DNA from 2 places in the Kitasatospora sp. NPDC101157 genome. Region 1 is predicted to be linked to the other one. Evidence: riboswitches for the same ligand, from Rfam matches in the RefSeq annotation. Region 1 holds a riboswitch; the other holds the start of a gene.
The links. Region 1 has a riboswitch for cyclic di-AMP ahead of ACIRVF_RS32955 (peptidoglycan DD-metalloendopeptidase family protein). Riboswitches for the same ligand answer to the same signal wherever they lie in the genome.
Positions count from the first base shown of each region.

Region 2: it holds a riboswitch for cyclic di-AMP, as region 1 does, so the genes downstream of both, ACIRVF_RS10005 (NlpC/P60 family protein) here and ACIRVF_RS32955 (peptidoglycan DD-metalloendopeptidase family protein) in region 1, are expected to answer to the same signal.

Region 1 is NZ_JBIWPL010000023.1:38,455-42,272, forward strand. Features, by position in the region: gene ACIRVF_RS32950 (MFS transporter) at 1-1,139, opposite strand, end outside; cyclic di-AMP (ydaO/yuaA leader) riboswitch at 1,536-1,718, shown strand; gene ACIRVF_RS32955 (peptidoglycan DD-metalloendopeptidase family protein) at 1,721-2,686, shown strand; gene ACIRVF_RS32960 (DUF2470 domain-containing protein) at 3,157-3,818, opposite strand, start outside.
Region 2 is NZ_JBIWPL010000004.1:60,917-64,734, forward strand. Features, by position in the region: gene ACIRVF_RS10000 (NlpC/P60 family protein) at 1-602, opposite strand, end outside; gene ACIRVF_RS10005 (NlpC/P60 family protein) at 828-1,952, opposite strand; cyclic di-AMP (ydaO/yuaA leader) riboswitch at 1,963-2,116, opposite strand; gene ACIRVF_RS10010 (NlpC/P60 family protein) at 2,456-3,493, opposite strand; gene ACIRVF_RS10015 (NYN domain-containing protein) at 3,704-3,818, opposite strand, start outside.

The sequences.
Region 1 (3,818 bases):
CGGGCGGCGGCGTTGTTGACGCCGCTGGCGATGCCCGCGTGCCGCACGTCGACGGCGGCCAGCACGGTGGCGGTCAGCGGTGCGACCAGCAGGGTCATCCCGGAGCCCATCACCGCGACCGCGGGCAGCACGTCCGCCCAGTAGGAGGAGCCGGGACCGATGCGCAGCATGAGCAGCACCCCGGCGGCGCAGAGCATCGGGCCGACGGTGAGCGGGATGCGCGGGCCGATGCGCTTGCCGAGGCGCCCGGCGCGCGCGGACAGGGTGAGCATCAGCAGTGTGATGGGCACCAGGGCGAAGCCGGAGACCAGCGGCGAGAAGCCGGAGACGATCTGCAACTGCACCACCAGGAGGAAGAAGACGCCGCTGAACGCCGCGTAGACGCACAGGGTGACCAGGTTCACGGCGGTGAACAGCCGGGAGGAGAACAGCCCGAGCGGCAGCATCGGATCGGGCGCCCGCCGCTCGACGGCCACGAACGCGGCGGCGAGCAGCAGGCCGAGCGCGCCGCTGACCCAGACGCCGGGGGACAGTCCCTCCCCGGCGGCGGTGAGCGCGTAGGTGATCGCGCCGAGGGCGAGCGCGGCGAGCAGGGCGCCGGGCACGTCGAAGCGGCCGGTGGCGGACTCGTCCCGGCTCTCCGGCACGTACCGGGAGGTGACGGCGATCACCGCGGCGGCCAGCGGCAGGTTCAGCAGGAAGATCCAGCGCCAGCCGGGCCCGTCCACCAGCCAGCCGCCGAGGAAGGGGCCGATGGCGGCCGACACCCCGCCCAGGCCGGACCACAGGCCCACCGCGGCCGAGCGGTCGTCAGGGTGGAAGACGGCCTGGAGCATGGCGAGCGAGCCCGGGGTGAGCAGTGCGCCGCCGATGCCCTGGACGGCGCGGGCGGCGATCAGCACGTGGATGGTCGGGGCGGCGGCGCACGCCGCGGAGGCGGCCGCGAACCAGACCACGCCGATCAGGAAGACCTTGCGCCGCCCGTAGCGGTCGCCGAGGGCGCCGCCGAGCAGGATCAGGCCGGCCAGGGTGAGCAGATAGGCGTTCAGGGTCCATTGCAGGGAGGCGAGGGAGGCGCCGAGGTCGGTGCCGATCCGGGGCAGGGCGACGTTCACCACGGTGCCGTCGAGCATCGCCATGCTGGAGCCGAGCACCGTCGCGAGCAGTACCCAGCGTCCCTGCGCGGTGCCCAGGCGGAGGGAGCCGGCTTCGGAGGTGGTCACGGCCCGATCCTGCGCCCGGTGGGGCGCACGTGACAAGGGTCACCGGGAGGCGTGTCGGTCGGCGACGGTGCGTGAACGGAAGGTCGCGCTGGGGTCCGGCGATCGGCGCAGGGTCGTGGATCAGTGGCGCCGGGTGAATGGATTGTGCACGTACGGTACAGCGGATCATTCGGAGGGTCACCGCCTGTCAAGGATTGGTTGCCGCTTCAAGAGATCGACATTGCTTCACCCGAACGGATGGGTTTTAGTTCAGCGACCGCCCGGCCAGTCCGGACGGATCCGCCGGGTGGAACGCCGAGTCCTGCCGCTGCCCGGTGGTTCGAACTGAACTCTGTACGGCAGGAGCGGGGGACCCACAGGTAAGTCGCCGGACCGGAGTTCGCGCTTTTCGGAGCGCGGACGTCCAGGACCGGCTCGGGGTGAAGCCGCGCATGCGGCCGGGCAACTCCAGCCCGAACCCGACAGCTCACCTCGCAGGCGTCGGAGAGGAAAGTTCCATGCCTGCACAGGCTCGTCGTATCGCCCTGCCCCGTGCCGCCCGCATCGGCATCGCCACCGCTGTCACCGGTGTCTCCTTCGTCCTGCCGCTGGTGACCGCGATGAGCGCCCAGGCGAACACCGCCCCGGCCGCTTCGCACGCCGCTCCCGCCTCGGCCGCCTCGGCCATCGCCCACGAGAGCTACCGCGTCGTCAGCGGGGACACCCTCTCGGAGATCGCCGACGTCAAGAATGTCGACGGCGGCTGGCACGCGCTGTACGAGCGGAACCGCTCGGTGGTCGGCGCCGACCCGAACCTGATCTTCCCCGGCCAGCAGCTCGCCCTCGTGGGCCAGGCCGCCGGGGCCCCGGGTGCCGCTGACGCCGCTGACGCCGCTGACGCCGCGAAGCCCGCCGCGCCGGCGAAGCCGTCCGCGTCGGCCACCCAGGACTCCGCCGCCGCGGACACCCAGCTGCAGGTCCAGACCGAGGCCGCCAAGCCGGGCGCCCAGCTGCAGACCCAGGTTCAGGTCGCCGCCCCGGCCCAGGCCGTCACCGCGGCCCCTGTCGCCGCCACCGCCGGCTACGTCGCCCCGCTCGCCAACCCGGTGCTGGGTGAGGCCTACGGCGTGGCCGGCTCGATGTGGGCCTCCGGCCACCACACCGGCCAGGACTTCGTCGCCTCCACCGGCACCCCGCTGCGCGCCGTCGCCAACGGTGTCGTGGTGAAGGCCGGCAACGGCGGCGCCTACGGCAACGAGGTTGAGATCAAGCTCGCCGACGGCAAGTACGCGCAGTACGCGCACCTCTCGGTGATCGGCGTGAAGATCGGTCAGAACGTCACCGTCGGCCAGCAGCTGGGCCTCTCCGGCGCGACCGGCAACGTGACCGGCCCGCACCTGCACTTCGAGATCCGCACCGGTCCGGAGTACGGCTCGGACATCAACCCGGTCACCTACCTGCGGGCGCACGGCGTCGCGCTCTGACCCAGCAGGGTTTCAGGAACCACCGCTGTCGCGGGGGCGAAACGGTCCTCCGGGATGGTCATGTCGGGTGACCGCTCGACCGGACGATCGCCGCGGTAGTGGACATGGGCGCGGGACACGCCCACGGTCGGCCCGGCTGCAGGGGAGATCTCCCCTGCAGCCGGGCCGACCATTTGCCGTTCTCGGTACCGGCTGGCGTTCGGTGCTCCGAACGTGCGTCGACTCGGGCTGCTTCCTGCGGGCGGATTCGCTTCTCCTGGAGGACTGCTCCGCATGGCGCCGGGGAGTGGGCCGGGACGGGGGACGTGGACCGGCCGAAGGCGGGGTGGCTGCGCCGGCGGGCTTCGAGTCGAGCGCGATGTACGGGGAGGATCGTGCTGGACGACGCGGCGGAGGGCGACCGAGGGCCTGCCCCGGCGGTTCCCGCGCGCCGCTGTGGCCTGGCCCCGGTGGGCCTGGCGCCGCTGGACCTAGCCCCGGTGGGCCGGCAGGCCGTGCTGGGCGGCGGTGAGGAGCTCGTGCATCCGGTGGCCGAAGTCCTCGGTGTCGCAGGCGGGTTCGGGGAAGACCAGGCGGACGTCGCGGTGGCCGTGCGAGTGGTCCAGGCGCAGCACCAGGCCGTGGCGGTCCAGGGCGAGCGGGCGCACGGCGGGGCGGTGGGTGAGCAGGGCCGGGTCGAGGAGCCCGGCCAGCAGGTCGAGGGCGTCGGCGTGGTCGTCGGCCAGGTGGGTGAGCAGTGCGGCCTCGTGGCGGGCCAGCGGGTCCGGGGTGGCGAGGGCGAGGTCGGCGGCGGTGAGCGCGTTGGTGCCGTACGGGGTGGCGAGGACGGCGTGGGCGACGTCCACCCGCAGGTGGACGCTCAGGCCGTCGTCGGCGAGGTGGGCCAGGTGCAGCCGGCCGGCCAGGGTGAGCCGGGCGCGGATGCGGTCGCGGACGGCGACGGGAGAGACGTCGGTGACGTCGAGGACGACGGCCAGGCCGTCGGTGGCGCCGGCGGCGGCCGCGGTGAGCGGGGCGTCCAGTGGGGCGCGCAGGCGCAGGCGGGAGCCGTGGACGGAGACCGGGGTGTCCAGGTCGTGGTGCTCGCCGAGGGCGCGGACGGTGAGTGAGGAGGTCGCGCTGAGCAGGCTGT
Region 2 (3,818 bases), on a different contig from region 1:
GCGGCGCCCAGACCGTTCAGCAGCTTCTGCGCCGCGGCCAGCCGCTGCTGGATCTGCTGCTTGTTCTCGGCCAGCGAGCGGCGGGCCTGGTCCAGCTCGGCGAGCTTGGCCGCGGTCTCCGTGCGGCGCTGGTCGAGCCTGCGCTGACGGGTGACCAGCTCGTGCAGGGTCTCCTGCTGCCGCTCGGCGGCCTGGCCGAGGGTACGGGCGCGGGCGAGGTAGGCCTCGGGGTCGCTGGAGAGCATCAGCTGGGCGGTCTGGGCCATCCCGCCGCCCCGGTACTCGGCCCCGGCCACCGTGGCCAGGTCTCCGCGCAGCTGGTTGAGCTGGTCCTGGGCGGCGGCGACCTCGCCCTGCAGGTTCGCGGTCTCGTTCAGGAGCCGCTTCTGCGCCTCCTGAGCGGCGTTGTACTTCTCCGAGGCCTGTTCGGCCTCGTCGTACAGCTGCTCGACCTGCGCCTTGACGTCCTTGCGGTCGGGCTTGTCCGGCGCCCCGGGGGCGGCCTGGGCGCTGCCGCCGGTCGCCACACCCAGGGCCGTGGTGGCGGCAGCGGTCAGTACCAGCGCACGGACGAGCAGTTGGGAACGGCGGTGCACGGGCATGGCGGCAGCGGCTCCAGTCCTGCGGCGCGGCCCCGCGGCCGCGCCCCGGTGGGCGGCCGTCGAGCGGGAGTCCGGTGGCAGACGTTAGCGAGTCCGGGCAAGTGAGTCCAAACCCCTCCCGACCCGAATATTTGACCCTTATTCGGACACCAGAGCGCGTCGCCGGAAAAGCCGCAGGCCCGGCCCTCCGTGGTGGAGGACCGGGCCCGTCGGACCGGGCGGGGATCAGACCCGCACGATGGAAGCCAGCGGCATGTTGGAGACGGCCTCGTAGCGCACCGACGCGCCCGGCTTGGGCGCGTGCAGCACCTGGCCGTTGCCCGCGTAGATGCCGACGTGGTGGGCGTCGCTGTAGAAGATCAGCAGGTCGCCGGGCTGGGCCTGGGAGAGGTCCGTGCCGATCCGGGTACCGGCGCCGGCCTGCTCCTGCGAGGTGCGCGGCAGCGACACGTTGGCCTGGTTGAACGCCCAGACCATCAGGCCGGAGCAGTCGAAGGAGCTGGGGCCGGTGGCGCCCCAGACGTACGGGCTGCCGACCTTGGTGGCGGCGGCGGCCAGCGCGGCGGCACCGTGCGAGCTGCCCGGGGCGATCTTGACCGGCGCGTTCGAGGAGCCCGAGCCGAGGTCGGAGCGGCCGCTGTCACGCGAGGCGCGGTCACCGGAGCCCGACTGGGAGGCCTGCGCGGCGGCGTCCGCCTTGGCCTTGGCGTCGGCGGCGGCCTTCTCCTCGGCCGCCTTGATCGCCTGGCGCTCCTGCTCGGTCAGCGTGTTGAGCAGGTCCTGGGCGGCCTTCAGCTTGTTCTGGACGTCCTCCTTGGACGCCTTCAGCTGCGTGGTCGTGGACTCCAGCTCGGCGAGCTTGCCCTGGGCCTCGGTACGGTCCTGGTCGAGCTTGCGCTGCTGCTCCTGGAGCTGCTTCAGCTGGTTCTTCTGGGTGTCACCGGCCTGGTTCAGCGCCCCGGCCTGGTTGAGGAAGTTGTCCGGGCTGGAGGAGAGCATCAGCTGGACGGTCGGGGATATGCCCCCGTTCCGGTACTGCTCGCCGGCGATCTCGGCGAGGCCGCCCTGCAGGTCGGTCACCTGCGCCTGCTGACGGGCCACCTGGTCCTGCAGGCCGGAGACCTGCTTCTCCAGCTCCTGCTGCTTCTCCTGCGCCGCGTTGTACTTCTCGGTCGCCTGCTCGGCCTGCTCGTTGAGCTGGTCGACCTGCTCCTTGACCTGCTCCTTGGTCGGCTGCGGGTCGGCGTGCGCGCCGGTCTGCGCGGAGAGGGCGACGGCCGCGGCGGCGAAACCGGTCAGGATCGAGACACGAGCGCGGCTGGCTGGCTTGGGACGACGATGGGACGCCACGAAGGCGGACTCCTTCTTCCTACCTCCGCCTACCGGGTGAGCTGACGGGTTCGGGCCGGAAGCATGCCCTACGACGCCTCACGGCCTCACCAACGGCCGACCTGGCGCCGATTCACCCCGGAGGAACGTGGTTCCCCGGCTCCGCTCCGCAGCGCCCCCGACCACTGGGCTCCCCTGTCGGGCAGTCGCTTCGACCTGCCCCGCTGTTTCGCGAACTCGACGGAAACCACCGCCGCCACCCAGGCTGGGTGATCGACAGTGCGGTGGTTCGGGGCACGACCCTAGTAACTGAACCGTGATCCGTTCAAATCCTTGTCAGAAAAAAGACGGAAGATTACCCATGTTCTCTTGTGAAAATGACTGATCGTGATCGCCGCTGTACGCAAAGCTGATCAACACTCATCGGTTGGCCGGTAGCGGGCAAAACCCGAAGCGCCACCCCCGATCGGGAGGTGGCGCGTATCACAGGGCCGGAGTCGGGCCCCGAGGAGGGTGTCGGGCCGTCAGACCCGGCGGATCGTGTTGATCGGCATCGCGTCGGCCTTCATCACCTTCACCACGTCACCGGTGTGCGGCGCGTGGACCACCATGCCGTTGCCGATGTACATCCCGACGTGGTGCCGGTCGCTGCCGTAGATCACCAGGTCGCCCGGCTGGGCCTGGTCCAGCGAGGGCACCCGGGTGCCGACGTCGCCCTGCTCCTGCGAGGTGCGCGGCAGCGAGACGCCGGCCTGGGCGTACGACCAGAGCATCAGGCCCGAGCAGTCGAAGGTGCTCGGCCCGGTGGCGCCCCACACGTACGGCGAGCCCTGCTTGCTCATCGCCTTGGCCACGGCCACGGCCGCGTAGCCGCTGGCCGGCGGCAGGCTGCTGAGGTCGACCCGGGCCGCGCCGCGCGAGGCGCGGTCGTCCTGCTGCTGCTGGGCCTTCAGCGCGGCCCGCTCGGTGGCGCTGAGCGAGTTCAGCAGGTCCTGCGCGGCCTTCAGCTTCTGGTTGACGTCCGACTTGGCCTGGTTGAGGTCCTTGGTGGTGGAGTCCAGCGAGGCCAGCACGGCGGCCGCCTCGGCCTTCTCCTGGTCCAGCCGGCGCTGCTGGTCGAGCAGCCCCTTGAGCGCCTCGGTCTGGCTCTGGCTGGCCTGCTGGACGCTCGACGCCTTGTCCAGGTAGCCGGACGGGTCGGAGGAGAGCATCAGCTGGACGGACGGGTCGATGCCCCCGGTGCGGTACTGCTCGCCCGCGACCTGGGCCAGCCCGGTCTGCAGCTGGCTCATCTGGTCCTGACTGCGGGCCACCTGGTCCTGCAGCTGGTCGGCCTGCTTGCGGAGCTGGTCGGCCCGCTCCTTGGCGCCGTTGTACTTCTCCGCCGCCTGCTCCTGCTCCTGCTGGAGCTGGTCGATCTGCGCCTTGACGTCGGACGTGTTCGGCTGCGGCGCGGCGTGCGCGGCCACCTGGGCGGAGAGGGCGACCGCGGTCGCAGCGGCAGCGGTGAGCACGGAGACCCGCGCGCGGCTCGGCTGCTTGGGACGGCGGTGGGAGGCCAAGTGACCGGCTCCTTCTTCCAATGGACTCACCTGTTCGGGTGAGGTTCCGGAAAATAGGTTTGACGCCAGACCCTAGTGAAGATCTATCCGTTTTGCCACTCCCCCGAAGGCGTGAACTCCGCTTCCCACGCCGGCTTCACCGGATCCGCACACCACCACGGAAAGCGCCCGAAAAGGGCACTGACCAGGGGTCACGGCCACCGGCCCGGATCAGGGACGGGCGAGCCGGTTCAGCAGCAGCACCGAGGCCACCGGGCGCGCACCCGCCTTCCGCACGCCCTCCGCGACCTCCCGGTCGGTGGACACCACCACCACCGGACGGCCC